DNA from 4 places in the Arthrobacter sp. Sr24 genome. Region 1 is predicted to be linked to each of the others. Evidence: riboswitches for the same ligand, from Rfam matches in the RefSeq annotation. Region 1 holds a riboswitch; each other region holds the start of a gene.
What was found. Region 1 has a riboswitch for thiamine pyrophosphate ahead of ACX80D_RS13990 (bifunctional hydroxymethylpyrimidine kinase/phosphomethylpyrimidine kinase). Riboswitches for the same ligand answer to the same signal wherever they lie in the genome.
Positions count from the first base shown of each region.

Region 1 (3,906 bases):
ACCGGGGACGCGGTTCATGGTCACGTGGTCTCCTACGGAAACCTTTTCTTGACGGCCGCCTGCGCGGACAATCGCGTACACCACTGGGGAACTCACTTCTCTCGACGTTTATTACAAAGTTTTTATGCTGGCTTGGATCGTATATAACCCTTGCCAACCGCATGCGCCGCAGTTCAAAAATTGAACCAGCGCGGGGTGCATACTATGTGCCTCAACGCCGTGGACCTCAATGGAGTTCTACCATGGAGTGGTTGCCCTAGGTGTTGGCGTAAGCACCGAAGATCAAGAATACGCTAATTCTGGCTCCGGGGGCAAATGAGACTGGTTCTTTGATCCGTGCGGCCTCAGATGGAATCGAAGATTTCACCTTTAGCTGCAACGATCAGTAGAACCGCACTAAGCCACTTTAGCGCGACTCTGGAACTAAAAGAGCATTTAGGGGCAGGACTCGCCGTATTTTTACCCACGGACAGGTGGTGTTAATCACCCAGCACTGCTCGGTAGCTGCTGTGGATGGGTTACATGGGCGTGGGGTGCGGCGAAGAAGTCCACCTCATACTGTGCCGAATGGGCGAAGGCCACCTCCATTCCTGCCCTCTCCCGTGCCGAACCGCGCCGGGCCGCTGCGTCCAGAATGCTGATGGCAGTCTCGGTCGCCTGCGCGAATTCATCAGAGGCATAGGTCTGCAACCACGTCCCGTAGGGGTGCTCGCCAGAGAAGTTGAAGTAGTCGGCATATAAAACGCGCCCCACCTCTGCATACAACCAGTAGCAAGGAAGAACTGCGGCTACCACCTCGGCGTAGCTGCCGGAGAAGGCCACCGCCTGTAAATGGTCAACGTAGTGCTTGGTGACGGGGCCTTGCCTCATCGCCGCTTCCGGCTCTGCCGGGTAATGGCTGAGCCAGTCTCGGTGCAGCGACATCTCCACCTCCAGGCAGTTCTGCGCCCCGGCGGCCCAGAACTTCTGCTCCGTCTCGTTGGGCGCCAAGGCACTAGCTTTGGCCAGCACTCGTGAATAGGTACCGAGGTAGAGAGCATCCTGGGCCAGATAGTAGGCAAAGTGGTGGCGCGTGAGCGTTCCTGCCGCAAGTTCTTTGATGAAGTCCAGCGAGGCTATGGCGGCCCGCTGCCCAGCGCAGTCCTGCCACAGTTTTCTACTGAAGCTTTTCGCGCGGGGAGCAGCACTGGCCCATAGTTCGTGCAGGTGGTTGACGGGTCCCGGACCGCTTCCCACCCTCAGCTCATGGGAGGTCTCCAGTGCGTTGCCAAGCCATTCCTTGGCGCGCTCAACGCTGGTTGCCCAATCACCGGACTGGGCCTGCAGCGTCGCGACAGCCGCTGAGAGCGAGCACCCCGTGCCGTGCGTGTTGGCTGTGTCAATCCGCGCAGCATAGAACTCGCGCACCGTCCCATTCGGGAAGATCAGCGCGTCCGGGCAGTCGGCACCAGTGAGGTGCCCGCCCTTGACCAGTACCCGCAGCTCATGCGTGGCCGCTAGTTCCTGGCCCTGGGCGATGGCCGCATCCCAGCTTGTCGCCGCAGTTTGGCCCAGTAAAACTCCCAATTCAGGAATGTTCGGAGTAACCAGGTGCACCTGCGCCAGCAAGGTCAGCATGACGGTGAGTGCTTCCTTGTCCATGAGTGAGTCTCCACTGGTGGCCACCATCACCGGATCAAGTACGACGACGGGAGGCCGGGTTCGCTCCAGCCACTCCCCTACCGCAACCATCACCTCAGCGGAACCCAACATGCCGATTTTCACGGCGTCAAGGGTGATGTCTGCCGACACTGCATCCAGCTGGGCGGTGAGGAATTCTGCCGGCGGTATAAGGACGCCGTGTACTCCTACCGTATTTTGGGCGGTGAGTGCTGTGATGGCTGCCATAGCATAGCCGCCATGAGCGGAAATGGCTTTGATATCTGCTTGGATTCCGGCCCCACCCGAAGGATCGGAGCCGGCAATACTCAGTACACGCGGATGTTTTACCCGCTGAGTCGCTTGTTCGGCGGAAATGCTGACAACTGGGCTAACAGCTGGAGACGCAGGTGGAAAGTCGGCTGGAAAAAGTGCAGTCGTGTTCATCAGGACATCCCTTCGCCGGTGCTAACCGGACAGGTTCAACGGGTATTGTCTCAGCCGGCTCTGTAGCCTGGCACCCCGTGTCGCCACCAACCCTAACCTGCGCCAGGTCCCGCAACGAAAAATGACCCGCAACAGCGACACAAAACATGCTTTTCGTGTCACCGCTGCGGGCCAGTTCAACTGCGCCGGAGCTACTACAGCTCGGAGGCCGGAACTCCTACACCCAAAATGATGGGCTCGGCGTTCTTCTTGACCGCTGCTGCAGGAGCCGGGATTTCTGCTTCGGCACTGCTATGCGGTGTGGAGCCCTGAGCTGCGGGAGGCGCATCAACGGTCTCGACCGTCATATCTGCCCCACCCTGAGCACTGCGGGCACTGCGATTACGCCGGCCACGACGTGCGCGCGAACGGTTGCCGCCGGGCTCGGTTCCCTCATGGGCCGCTTCCTGGCTAGGGGCAACGAGCTGATCCAACGCTTGGGTCAGACCCGCCAAGGCTGCTGCCTGATCAGCATTGTTGGGCTGCGCAAAGCCGCTGCTTTCACTTCGGTGTCCGCGCGGCAGCTCAATGGCTTCCCCGCCCAAAGTGAGAATGCCAGTATCAGCAGAGTCATGCTGTTGGGCAGACTCTGCTGTTTCTGTTGCTGTTTCTGTTTCTGTCGCGGTTGTTGCGCGCTGCTCAGGAGCATGCTCATGGTGCGTGGCAGCAGCCGCAGCGGCGATGTTCGCCAAGGCGGTACGGGCTTCGTGGGCCTTCTGTGCCTTAGCGGCTTCGCTCGGCTCCTCAACCACGGGGGTGGTTACGGTCTCTTGATCCTGACCATCGTTCTGTCCGCGGTTGCGGTTACGCTTGCGTTCACTGCGAGTTGACCGGTTAGCTGTGCGTTCGGGTTCGCGCTGTTCCTGCTTAGGTGCGTGCGCGTGCGCCTGTGCAGCTTCAACTGCAGGGGAATGCGTGCGGCGGTGCTCCACGGGGATCTCGTGCGTGACCATGCCGCGGCCGGCACAGGTGCCACACTGCTCGCCGAAGACTTCCAGCAGACCTGTGCCCATGCGCTTTCGTGTCATCTGAACCAGACCCAGCGAGGTGACCTCGGCTACTTGGTGCTTGGTCCTGTCACGGCCCAAGCACTCCACCAGGCGGCGCAGCACCAGATCGCGGTTAGATTCCAACACCATGTCGATGAAGTCGATGACGATGATGCCGCCAATGTCACGCAAACGCAGCTGTCGAACCACTTCTTCTGCGGCTTCAAGGTTGTTCTTGGTGACAGTTTCTTCCAGGTTTCCGCCGGAGCCGGTGAACTTACCGGTGTTGACATCCACCACGGTCATGGCTTCAGTGCGGTCAATGACAAGCGAGCCACCGGAAGGCAGGAAGACCTTGCGCTCAAGTGCTTTGTTAATCTGCTCATCAATGCGATGCGCAGCGAAAATATCCTCGGGCTTGGTCCACTTTTCCAGGCGATCCAGCAGATCCGGGGCAACATATGTCACATACGCTTCAATGGTGTCCCAGGCATCCTCACCGGAGACGATGAGCTTACTGAAATCTTCATTGAAGACGTCGCGGACCACCTTGATGGTCAGATCTGGCTCGCCATACAACATTTCAGGGGCCAGCGTCTTGGTCGAGGCAGCACGGTTATTGATGCCTTCCCACTGGGCACGCAAACGGTTGATGTCGTTGGTGAGCTCTTCTTCGCTGGCGCCTTCAGCCGCGGTCCGCACAATGACTCCGGCGTTCTCCGGCAGGTGATCCTTGAGAACTCGCTTGAGGCGGTTACGTTCCACGTCGGGCAGCTTACGTGAGATGCCTGTC
Region 1 covers NZ_JBTNDB010000023.1:32,082-35,987, forward strand. Annotated here, with positions in the region: gene rplU (50S ribosomal protein L21) at 1-84, opposite strand, end outside; gene ACX80D_RS13990 (bifunctional hydroxymethylpyrimidine kinase/phosphomethylpyrimidine kinase) at 484-2,085, opposite strand; TPP riboswitch at 2,076-2,173, opposite strand; gene ACX80D_RS13995 (Rne/Rng family ribonuclease) at 2,280-3,906, opposite strand, start outside.

Region 2 (3,906 bases), on a different contig from region 1:
GCGGCTCCATCGCAGAGAATCACGGAACTTTCGAAGTTGAGAGCCCGGGGGAGGGACAGTGAGCGCCATGAATGTTGTTGTCATCATTGTTGTTGCGCTGCTGGCACTCGCGGCTGCCGGCACCATTTACAGGATTGCCGCCGGGCCGTCCCTGCTAGACCGCGTGATCGCAGCCGACGTGCTGCTCGCCATTTTCGGTGCCGCACTCGCAACCGAAATGGCCATCAACCACCACATCGACAATTTGGCGCTGCTGGTGGTGTTGACGGTGATCGGCTTTATTGGTTCCGTCACGGTGGCCCGATTTGTGGCACACAAGAGGGATGACGGATGAACACGTTCATAGATGTGCTGACGGCGATCTGCCTCTTGGTAGGCGCCCTGATGAGTCTTGCAGCAGCTATCGGCCTGCTGCGATTTCCTGACCTCATGAGCCGCATGCACGCTGCCACCAAGCCTCAAGTCTTGGGGTTGTTGCTGATGTTGGCGGCTGTTGGACTGCAAATGCGTGCTTGGGCTTTGCTGCCGCTTCTCGTCGTAGCCTGGCTGTTTCAGCTGCTCACGGTTCCGGTGTCCGCGCACATGGTGGGCAGGGCTGGATACCGCACCAAACATCGTCGCCCGGAATTGCTCAGTCTTGACGAGCTGGACCAGGTTGTGGCTTCCGTGGTGGAAGAGGACAACACCCACTGAAGGGCTGTGGGGCGTCTTTCAGGGGGACGTCTCTTCGGAGTAAACCGCGTAGCCGCCGGTTAAACGCCAAAGGCGCCAGCCGCCGTCGTACGTGATCAAATTCGCAGATCAGACGTGACGGTGAATGACGCCCCGGTGGTGCGCAACCGCTCCTTAGACCTCTTCGGGATGCTTGTTGAAGCGGGCGATGGCCTTCTGCGTGGTGCGTCCGGCCAGGGTCTGGATGATGGCGGCAACCACTGCGGAAACCAATGCAAAAGTGAGCGCGGAGCGGAGGCTGTTCTCCAGATCTGCACCATCCTTGGGCGGCTTGTTACCGGTGCTCTTCTCCCAGACCGTGTCCACGAGCTTGCTGGCCGCAAATCCGGCGCCCAAGCTGATGCCGGTTCCGAGCAATTTGAAGACGATGTTCATCAATGACTCCTGCGTGGTTAAGTGAAGTTGACTGGGCTTGCGCGGGAAAAACTCTAGTGTCAGCCTAGCGCTTTTGCCGGGGCAACAGCTGTTGCCCGCTGCGCAGGGGCCTCATGTCCTGGTGCATATTTCGCTACGGTAGGGCCAGTGTTATGGTCCCCATTGGTCCCCAGCAGGGCCTGGGGGTACACTGAATCCGCAATTCAAACACGACAGGGGAGCGTCATCCCATCCTGGGATTAGACGCTGAGAGTGCGGTTCGCCGCAGACCCTCGAACCTGCTCCGGTTAGTACCGGCGAAGGGAGTCGAGTTCTCTTCGGCTGCGCGGAAATACCGCTGTAGCCGCCCCTCCTGAAAAGGAGGAATCATGAGCAAGTCATTCGCGGGCGGAAACGCCACGCAACCCAGTAAGCAGGCCCCCCAAACGGCGCAACAACGTAAAAGCACGTGGCGGGTCGTAGACATCGTTGTGGTCTCTGTTCTCGGCGTTGCCTTGGGCGTCATCTTCTGGCTATGGTCAGCTGGGTACGGGCTGACCAGCGCCATCACCGTGGCCTTCCCGCCGCTTGGAGCGCTGTACGGCGGTGGCTGGTTGATCGCCGGCGTCTTGGGCGGACTGGTTATCCGCAAACCCGGGGCAGCACTGTATTGCGAGCTCATCGCCGCCATGGTGGAGGGACTGCTGGGTACGCACTTTGGTTTTACGGTGCTGCTGTCCGGTCTGGTTCAGGGCCTTGGTGCCGAGCTGGGCTTCGCGCTGTTCCGCTACCGCAAATTCAACCTTCCCGTGGCTCTGATTTCCGGCGCATTGGCGGGCTTGGCCTTGGGTATCAACGACAGTATTGTCTGGAACATCGAGTGGGCCATGCAATGGAAGCTCGTCTACGTAGCTCTGGCCATGGTCTCCGGTGTCGTCATTGCTGGGTTGGTGTCCTGGTTGGCCGTGCGTGGTCTGGCGAGAACCGGCGCTCTGGCAAGTCTGCCCTCTCGTGGAGCAGCCACCGAACGCGCGGTCTAGGCCGTGAGTATCGAGCGCAACCGGGGCAGTACCCCGGCGAAAGTGAGCGCCAAAGGGTGGGGCTGGCAGCATTCGGGCCGTAGCGGCCGTGCCGTTGCGGGCTTAGATCTTCAGATTGAACCGGGGGAGCGCGTCTTGCTGTTGGGCCCTTCCGGTGCCGGAAAGTCCACTCTGCTGCACGCTTTGGCTGGTGTTTTAGGTGATGATGAGGACGCCAACGAATCGGGCATATTGCTCATCGACGGCGCTCCCGTGTCAGAATCCCGTGGCCGTTCTGGCCTCATGCAGCAGGACCCGGATGCTCAGGTGGTGCTCTCGCGGATCGGAGACGACGTCGCGTTTGGCGCCGAGAACCTCTGCGTTCCGCGTGAGGAAATTTGGCGCCGCGTAGGTGCAGCTCTGGAATCCGTGGGCCTGGAGCTGCCCTTGGATCATCCCAGCTCTTCGCTCTCTGGTGGCCAGAAGCAACGCCTTGGTCTGGCTGGAATGCTGGCCATGCGCCCGGGCCTGTTGCTGCTGGATGAGCCAACCGCCAACCTTGATCCGGCCGGTGTGGTGGAGGTGCGTGATGCTGTGCGCCGCAGCCTCGATGAATCCGGAGCCACGCTGGTGGTTGTCGAACACAGGGTCTCGGTCTGGCTGGACGTGGTGGATCGGATCGTGGTTCTGGCCCCCGCAGCTCTGGGGCAACCCGGCGGGGTCCTCTTCGACGGCCCGCCCGCAACAGTTCTTGCTCAAAGCCGGGAGCTGCTGGCGGCGGCGGGGATTTGGGTCCCGGGCTACCTCCCGGCGGTGCGGCCGCGGACTGCCTCAAGCCTAGAAACGTTCGACGCCGGGGCGCACCTCCTGCTCGAAGCGGAAGATCTTGCGCTCTCCCGCACCAAGGGACGTAAGCGTCGCCCGGTGGTGCCGGTCGCCGTCGTACCTTCTGTTGAGGTGAGGGCCGGGCAAGCGCTCAGTGTGACCGGGCCCAATGGTGCTGGCAAGTCAACGCTGGCGCTGACCCTGGCCGGATTGTTGGCCCCTGCTGGTGGCCGTTTGGATGCTTTGCCCGAGTTGGCTCGGGGGGCCGGGAGTCGGCCGTTGTCGTGGCGCGGGCGTGAATTGATTAGCAGGATCGGCACGGTTTTTCAGGAACCTGAGCATCAATTCGTTGCTCACACTGTGCGCGAGGAGTTGCTGTTCGCGCCGAGGATACTGGGGCACGGTGGAGAGTTGGTCGAGGAATTACTGGCGCGGTTGCGGCTAGAACATCTAGCGGACGCGAACCCGTTCACCCTTTCCGGCGGGGAAAAACGCCGACTGTCCGTGGCCACCGTGCTGGCGGCCAGCCCGCAGATATTAGTTTTGGATGAGCCAACGTTTGGTCAGGACGCCAACACGTGGGCTGAGCTAGCTTCCATGCTGAGCGAGCTGTTGGACGCGGGAACCGCCGTGGTTTCGGTGACGCACGATGCCGCCTTCACCGCGGTTCTGGGAGGACAGCGGCTGGTCATGGGAGGCCAGGGAAGCCAGGGAGGCCGGGGTGGATTCGCTAATGCGCCAGCTGCATCAACCGCGCCAACTGCGTCAACCGCGCCAGCTGCGCCAACCGCGAGGTTGCAGCCATGAGTGTTGACATCGTTGCTACACCCCGTTCCAACGCATGGCTGGCACGGGCCAACCCGCTCGCCAAGCTGGGCGCTGGCATGGCCTTGACCATTGTGCTGTTGATGAGCGTGGATTGGGTATCAGCCACCTCCGCCCTGATTCTAGAGTGCGCGGTGCTGCCCCTGGCCGG
Region 2 covers NZ_JBTNDB010000008.1:134,758-138,663, forward strand. Annotated here, with positions in the region: gene ACX80D_RS07950 (Na+/H+ antiporter subunit E) at 1-62, shown strand, start outside; gene ACX80D_RS07955 (monovalent cation/H+ antiporter complex subunit F) at 68-334, shown strand; gene mnhG (monovalent cation/H(+) antiporter subunit G) at 331-693, shown strand; gene ACX80D_RS07965 (DUF4235 domain-containing protein) at 847-1,107, opposite strand; TPP riboswitch at 1,312-1,429, shown strand; gene ACX80D_RS07970 (ECF transporter S component) at 1,476-2,126, shown strand; gene ACX80D_RS07975 (ABC transporter ATP-binding protein) at 2,169-3,737, shown strand; gene ACX80D_RS07980 (energy-coupling factor transporter transmembrane component T family protein) at 3,734-3,906, shown strand, end outside.
Region 2: another riboswitch for thiamine pyrophosphate. It lies ahead of ACX80D_RS07970 (ECF transporter S component); the one in region 1 lies ahead of ACX80D_RS13990 (bifunctional hydroxymethylpyrimidine kinase/phosphomethylpyrimidine kinase).

Region 3 (3,906 bases), on a different contig from region 1:
AGTTGGGCAAGGGCGGCGTCAATATCCAGGTAGGTATCAAGGGCCCGTTTCTTCTCCAGCGCCTGCGCCTGCGTTGCCCCGATATAGGTGACTAAACCGGGCAGAATAGGAACTTGTGTGCCGCCGCGACCTGCCTTAGTCAGCCGCACTTTCATATCCGCAGCGAACTCGAGCGCTGATTCCTTGTCCCATGCCACCGAATAGATGGCCTCGGCAGAACGGGTCGCGAAGTCCCGCCCAGCTTCCGAAGAACCTGCCTGAAACAGCACTGGATGGCCTTGGGGAGGGCGTGGAACATTCAGCGGACCCGCCACCGAGAAGTGCTTGCCTCGATAATTGATGGGGCGAATATGCCCGGGATCGATGAACGTCCCTGTTTCTCGGTCTCGGGAGAGTGCCGTATCAGACCACGAATCCCACAGTTGCTTGATCACTTGGACAAACTCGTCGGCGCGATCATACCGCTCGGCATGGGGTGGCAAGGCGGCCATGCTGTGATTCTGGGCCTCGGCATCAAACATGGATGTGACAATGTTGGCCCCCGCCCGGCCACCACTGATGTGATCCAGCGAGGCCAGCATCCGGGCAGCGTGGAACGGGGTATAGAAACTGGATGAAACGGTGGTGATCAGGCCAATGTGGCGGGTGGCCCTCGCCATGGCGCTCAATGCCGTCATCGGTTCAAGAAGTCCCGGAACGCCTGCTGAATACTTGCGGTTCACGCTGTGCCCGTCGGCAAAGAACACGGCGTCCAGAAAGCCACTTTCGGCCAGCTTGGCCAGTTCCTCGAAATAGGTAATCTCGCCGACTCTATCGGCACTGGAATCTGGATGCCGCCAGCCCATGGTGTGATGTCCGGTGCCGAACAAGAAGGCGTTGATGTGTAATTCTCGTGTCTTTTCCATACTGCTCGTTCCCACGTTAACCGGCCCCTAATTCATCACTAGTCCGCCGTCGACCACCAGATTTTGTCCGGTGACAGCCCGGGCCCAAGGCGAAGCGAAGAACAGGGCCGCATCAGCAAATTCTGCTGGGGTGGTGACCTTGCGCAGCGGTGTCCCGCTGGCAATCAAGTCAAAGACCTGCTCGGGGGTAGCCGAGGAAGCATCTGTGCGGCGCAACAGCCCGCCGGAGACCATGTTGACGCGGATATTTGTCGGTCCCAGATCGGCCGCGAACGTCCTGGTCAATGCCAGCAAAGCCGCCTTGGCCGCCGTGTAGTCGTGGTAGGGGACCACCGGATTCTGAAAGAGGTTGGTGCCGATGTTCACAATGGCACCGAAGCCGGCTTCCTTGAGCCCAGGCAGCACGGCTTGGATGGTGTTCAGCGCCCCACCCACCACTCCGGAGAACTGGGCCTGGAAATCTGCAAAACCAATCTCCTTGGCCTTGGGCCGGGCGTCTCCGTTGAAGGAAAAGTCCGGGAGGGCGTTGTTGATCAGGGTGGTGATGGGTGCGTCAAAATACTCCGCGGCGGCGCCGACCATTGCTGCCACTTCATCGCTCTTGGTAACATCGGCCTGCAGCGCAATGGCTTGGTCCGGGCCGAGTTCGGTGGCCAGTTGCCGGGCGGCGTGTTCACTGTTGCGGTAGTTCAACACCACCCGGGCGCCTTCACGGGCAAAGGAGCGGGCAATCTCCACACCGAGCCCGCGACCGGCGCCGGTGATGAGAACAGTCTGGTCTTTGATGAGCACGTGTGCACCTTTCAGAAGCGCGAAAGGATGCACAAAATTACGAGATGTACGCCAAAAGACGGTGTTCTCGTATTTGATTCCGGACCGGCATCCCTTCGCTCGGATTATCGAGATCAGGTTCGACGGGTCTAGCTCTCAGCCGCAATGCGGCACCCCGTGCAGTGTCCAAGAGCAAAGCTACCATGCCTGCCCACAGTCCAGTCGCGGAGCGGCCTACGGCGTAGCCGCAGCGCGGTTCAGCTAGAGGTCAGCCCGCTCAGCATGAGATCGAGTCCGAACGTGAAGATCTTGCTAGCGTCCCGTTCCGTGGGCTCCAACAGCCCGGCGCGCGTCAGCCCGGCACGGGTCTGTTCATCGGTCACCGAACCCAAAACGTAGGAAAGCAGCGCCTCTGCCGCCCACTCGGCTTGATCCGTGGCTAGATTTTCGCCTACCAGCAATGCACCAAATTGCTGCAGTGGGGCCGTGGCGCGTGGGTTCAGGGCGTGCGCCAGCGCCACCACCTCGGCACTGTCCCGCACCGTCAGCAGTGTGGCGCGCAGACCCACCGCCAGCTCTCGAATGCTCTGCGGAGACTGAGCTGAAACGGGTTCCAGGATCAGTCCGGCGAGCACGGTAAGCAGTTCTTGCTTGTTTTTCACATGCCAGTACAGCGCCCCCGGTTGCACACCAAGATCACGGGCCAAGCGGCGCATGGACAAGTCGGCCAGGCCGTACTCACGCAGGATTTCCATGGCTGTCTCCACGATTGCCTCACGCGTCAACGCCATTGTGGCCCCACCCTTTCCAGATTCTCATGCCACCGCGGCACCCCTCCATCTTCCCCCATCAGCAGGGCCCTCGATTGACAATGTCCACAGCTCACCCCACTATTGAACAGTGTTCAATTACTTTGCAGACCTCGCCGATCGCCAACTCGACGGCGCCACCTTGACCCGCCAAGAAGCCCTCGCAATCCTGGAATCCACCGATGATCAGCTGCTGGATCTGGTTGCGGCAGCCGCCCGGCTGCGACGCGCCCACTTCGCCAATACGGTCAAAGTGAACTATCTGGTCAACCTCAAATCCGGGCTCTGCCCCGAAGATTGCACCTACTGCTCACAGCGACTGGGATCAGCCGCCCAAATCCTGAAATACACCTGGCTCAAACCCGAAGACGCCGTGGCCCAGGCAGCTACCGGCATCCGCGCCGGAGCCTCCCGGGTCTGCCTCGTCGCGAGCGGCAAGGGACCCAGCGACCGCGATATAGACCGCGTGGCGGGCATGGTGGGCAACCTCAAGGTGCAGTACCCGTCCGTGGAGGTGTGCGCCTGCCTCGGCATTTTGAAAGACGGCCAAGCCCAGCGACTCAAGGCCTCCGGGGCCGACGCCTACAACCACAACCTCAACACCAGCGAAGAAAACTACGCCGACATCTGCTCCACCCACTCCTTCGCCGAACGCGTGCAAACCGTGGAACATGCCAAGGACGCCGGCCTCTCACCGTGCTCGGGACTGATCGTGGGCATGGGGGAGAGCAGCAACGACCTCATCGACGCGGTCTTCGCCCTCCGAGCCCTGGGCAGCGAATCCATCCCCGTCAACTTCCTCATGCCCTTCGACGGCACCCCGCTGGAAGGCACCTGGCTCCTCACCCCCGCCCACTGCCTGCGCATCCTCGCCATGGTCCGCTTCGCCTGCCCCGACACCGAACTGCGCATGGCCGGCGGGCGCGAAATGCACCTGCGCACCCTCCAACCCCTGGCCCTCCACCTGGCCAACTCGCTCTTCCTCGGTGACTACCTCACCAGTGAGGGCCAATCCGGGGCCGATGATCTCGCCATGATCGCCGATAACGGTTTCGTGGTACTGGGCGCCCAGACCACAGCTCTCCCCGGCGCGGACCACTCTGAAGCGGACAGTCCTGAGCTGGACCGCCAAGAAGCGTTCGACGCCGGAACCGCCCTGATCAGTCCCGTCACCATCCGCCGGCGTGGGGCCGGGACGGCCGTGGCCCCCAATGCTTGAGGCTGCGGCCAGCGAGGTGGGAACTAGTAGCACCGCAGGAACCGCCGTGAGCGGTGGGGCCAGTGTTGCGCCTAGTCCTAGGCCTGGGGCTGATCTCGGGATGCGCTCGCTGATTGCCCGGGACAGGGGACTGCTCTGGCACCCGTATGCGCCGCTGGATGGGGACGCACCCTACGCCGTCCATGCCGCCAACGGGGTACGC
Region 3 covers NZ_JBTNDB010000006.1:43,049-46,954, forward strand. Annotated here, with positions in the region: gene ACX80D_RS06000 (LLM class flavin-dependent oxidoreductase) at 1-905, opposite strand, end outside; gene ACX80D_RS06005 (3-oxoacyl-ACP reductase) at 933-1,697, opposite strand; TPP riboswitch at 1,771-1,864, opposite strand; gene ACX80D_RS06010 (TetR family transcriptional regulator) at 1,934-2,467, opposite strand; gene bioB (biotin synthase BioB) at 2,577-3,704, shown strand; gene bioA (adenosylmethionine--8-amino-7-oxononanoate transaminase) at 3,805-3,906, shown strand, end outside.
Region 3: another riboswitch for thiamine pyrophosphate. It lies ahead of ACX80D_RS06005 (3-oxoacyl-ACP reductase); the one in region 1 lies ahead of ACX80D_RS13990 (bifunctional hydroxymethylpyrimidine kinase/phosphomethylpyrimidine kinase).

Region 4 (3,906 bases), on a different contig from region 1:
TGACTCCCGTCAGACTCTCTACAGGCACGTGTCACCCGGGGAACTGCGCTCCGACGGGGAAAAGCTGCTCGCTGGTCAACTAGCTGCTCTTCGGTGACGGAAGAGGTCGTGCGGATTCAACTGGCCGGGCTTTCCGAACACGGTGAACCCGCGGCGCCCCTAGCCCGAACGGCAGTGGCTACAACGGCCCTTCGGGGCCGGGGCAGGACCGGCCCCGAAGGGCCGGCCCTGGACGCACTCGCTCCTAGTTCCTGGGCAGGACCGGTTCGGGGAGGTAGACCTTCCCGCCGGATTCGCGGAATTCGGCAGATTTGATGCTCATGCCGGCGATGGCTTCCTGTTCTGACATTCCTCCGAACTGATCGCGGATGTCCTGGGAGAGCCGCATGGAGCAGAACTTGGGTCCGCACATGGAGCAGAAGTGCGCTGTCTTGGCCGGTTCGGCGGGCAGCGTCTCGTCGTGGAAGGATTCGGCTGTTTCCGGGTCCAGGGAGAGGGCGAACTGGTCCCGCCAGCGGAACTCGAAGCGTGCCTTGGACAGAGCGTCGTCGCGTTCGTGGGCTCCGGGGTGGCCTTTGGCGAGGTCTGCCGCGTGGGCGGCGATCTTGTAGGTGATGACTCCGGTCTTGACGTCATCCTTGTTCGGCAGCCCGAGGTGTTCCTTGGGCGTGACGTAGCAGAGCATTGCGGTGCCATAGCGGGCGATCTCGGTGGCGCCGATGGCCGAGGTGATGTGGTCATAGCCTGGGGCAATGTCTGTCACCAGCGGGCCGAGGGTGTAGAAGGGGGCGCCGTCGCAGAGTTCCTGCTGGCGTTCGATGTTTTCGCGGACGAGGTGGAACGGAATGTGCCCGGGGCCTTCGACCATGACCTGCACGTCGTACTTCCAGGCCCGCTTGGTGAGTTCGGCGAGGGTGTCCAGTTCGGCGAACTGGGCGGCGTCGTTGGCATCCGCGGTGGCGCCGGGCCGCAGTCCGTCGCCCAGGGAGAAGGCGACGTCGTACTTAGCGAAAATTTCACACAGTTCATCGAAGTGGGTGTAGAGGAAGTTCTCCTGGTGGTGGGCCAGACACCAGCCGGCAATGATGGACCCGCCGCGGGAGACGATGCCGGTCACCCGGTTGGCGGTCAGCGGCACGTAGCGCAGCAGCACACCGGCGTGGACAGTCATGTAATCCACGCCTTGCTCGCACTGCTCGATCACGGTGTCCCGGTAGATCTCCCAGGTCAGGTCATTGGCCTCGCCGTTGACCTTCTCCAGCGCCTGGTAGATCGGCACTGTCCCGATCGGGACAGGGGAGTTGCGGATGATCCATTCACGGGTGGTGTGGATGTCATCGCCGGTGGACAGGTCCATCACAGTGTCGGCACCCCACCGGGCCGCCCACTGCAGTTTGTCCACTTCCTCGGCAATGGAGCTGGTCACGGCGGAGTTGCCGATGTTGGCGTTGATTTTGACCAGGAACGCTTTGCCGATGATCATCGGCTCGGATTCAGGGTGATTGATGTTGTTCGGGATGATGGCCCGGCCAGCGGCCACTTCGCTGCGCACCAGCTCGACGTCACAGTTTTCCCGCACTGCCACGAACCGCATCTCGGGGGTGAGGATGCCCTGGCGGGCGTAGCGCATCTGGGTAACGGTCTTACCCTCGAGGGCGCGGCGGGGCACCGGCTGCGCGCCCTTCCATTCAGCAGAAGCGGCGCCCCGGCGCACCGCGGATTTACCGTCGTCGAGCAGGTTCCGTTCCCGGCCGCCGTAGGGCTCGGTGTCGCCCCGGGATTCTATCCATTCAGACCGGAACGGCTCCAGGCCGATCACAGGATCGCTTCCGGGCCCGGCCGTCCGGTACACCGTGAACGGTAGATTCTTCACCCCGTTCGGAGAGTCCTCCAAGGCGATCTCCGTGACAGGGACGCTAATGCCGTGTTCGGGGTCGCGGGCGTACGCGAGTGAATGTGAATTCATGGAGCTCATCAGTGGTTTCCTACTTCCTTCGCCGGCATAACCCGGACAGGTTCAACGGTCGCAGACTGCATCAGCCCGATCTCAGCCCCTGCAAGGGCACCCGTGTGGATGGAAAAACCTTAGCACCCCAGCGTGCCCGTTCTACCGTTTGTGTGGATGATGACCGCTGTTCCCCGAACGGCCTCCATCTTCGGCAGCAGGCCCTCCCAGCGACGGGGTGCATGACGAATCACCGGAAGCTGAGGTACTCCTTGGGCCAACCGCCAGCCCGGCGAACGCCCAGCACCCGGGAAAGGTGCAGACGCCTTCATATTCCGTGCAGTCGACTTCTGAAACTGACAAGCCTACTGTCTCGCTTAGCTGTCTTTCAACCCTAGGGTTTCGAGACTGCCTATGTCTTCCGACCCAAGGAGTCATCATCCATTAATCGCAGGGTCCTGGTTCTATAGCAAGCACCAAGCGCGCTCGGGTCGCGTCACCCTTTTACACAGTCACCTTCATCATAGAGTCACAATGCATCTTGACGGATAATGTGTCTCGGCAGAGACTTACATTCATCTTCACCGAAGATGCGTGTATAAATAAAAGATGACTTGGGGCTTCAAATGATCGTTGTAAATATCAACCATTCCTATGCTGAACTCATTCGGCGGGAGCGGCCGGGGTTGCTCTCCTTCGAGCTCAACCGCATCACGACAGGACATTGGCCTGTCATGGCCGACGCCACCATGGACGGTTTTACCGACTACCTGGTCGGAACCTATAACGACATGATCGTCACAGCGTTCAGAATCTTGAGTGTGCAACGGGTCGTCCACGAGGGCAAGGACAAGCTGAAATTTGTTGTGGATGACTTCTATAACCCGGACAAGGAGCAGAACGGCTTCGGCGCATCTACTCAGGAGGTAGATCGGGCTGCATGGCTTGTGGGCGCTCCGATCCCCGGCGGTTCCTGGCGCAAGGGAGAAGCGCGGGGAACCCGCCGCTACGCACTGGATGCATATCTGAAGGATCAGCCCGACTTGGCCGAACGCGCTGATCGGGACTTTCCATCGGCCATGATGGAAAATCTCTTTGCCTATCTTCGCGGCGACAGCAGAATGCCTGTGGACGACTTTCCTGCTCTGGGTCGTTCCAACAATTTTTCTGCACCTCAACCGGCGGGCGGCGTAACAGTCAGCCGACAGCCTGACGGAACGGTCCTCATCGTAATCCCGAGTGGTACACGGGCCCAGCTCACTATTGATCCCGACAGGTCTATAGCTGGACCCATGAGCTAACACCGTCTAGTGGAGTGCCCGCACATGTCCGATGTTCTTGTTTGGTGGGGCGCCCACTGGGCCTCAGCACGGACAACGACGCCGAGTTCCTCTGCCCGGTGAAGGATCGGCTGTTGACACAGCATGAGGTCCCGATCAACACAGTGCCGGGGACGTAGAGTCTGGTCATGAGCTATTCCGCAACAGTTCTGCGCGTGATGATTGCATCACCCTCGGACGTACAAGAAGCCAGAGACGCTGTTGAGCGTGCTATCTACAGCTGGAACGATGCCAACGCCGAGAAGAAAGGGATTATTCTTCAACCGTGGCGGTGGGAGACATCCGCGGTTCCGATGCTAGGTTCCCACCCGCAACGTCTTATCAACGCTCAAGGGGTGGACAGCTCAGACATCGTGTTTGCGATGTTCGCAGGGCGGCTGGGTTCGGCTACTCCCGATGCGATTTCAGGCACAGCTGAGGAAATTAACCGAGCTCTCGATGCGGCTAAACCGGTACATCTATACTTTTCGTCGGCTGGCCTGCCTCAGGACGTGGATATTAAGCAGCTTGAAGCCCTTCGCGCCTTCCGCGCAGACATGGAGTCCAAGGGGCTGCTCGGTGAGTACAGCAACGTCAGTCAGCTAGAACACGAAGTGTGGAAAGCCATTGAGCACGACATCG
Region 4 covers NZ_JBTNDB010000017.1:27,563-31,468, forward strand. Annotated here, with positions in the region: gene thiC (phosphomethylpyrimidine synthase ThiC) at 245-1,975, opposite strand; TPP riboswitch at 1,973-2,080, opposite strand; gene ACX80D_RS11880 (hypothetical protein) at 2,572-3,246, shown strand; gene ACX80D_RS11885 (DUF4062 domain-containing protein) at 3,414-3,906, shown strand, end outside.
Region 4: another riboswitch for thiamine pyrophosphate. It lies ahead of thiC (phosphomethylpyrimidine synthase ThiC); the one in region 1 lies ahead of ACX80D_RS13990 (bifunctional hydroxymethylpyrimidine kinase/phosphomethylpyrimidine kinase).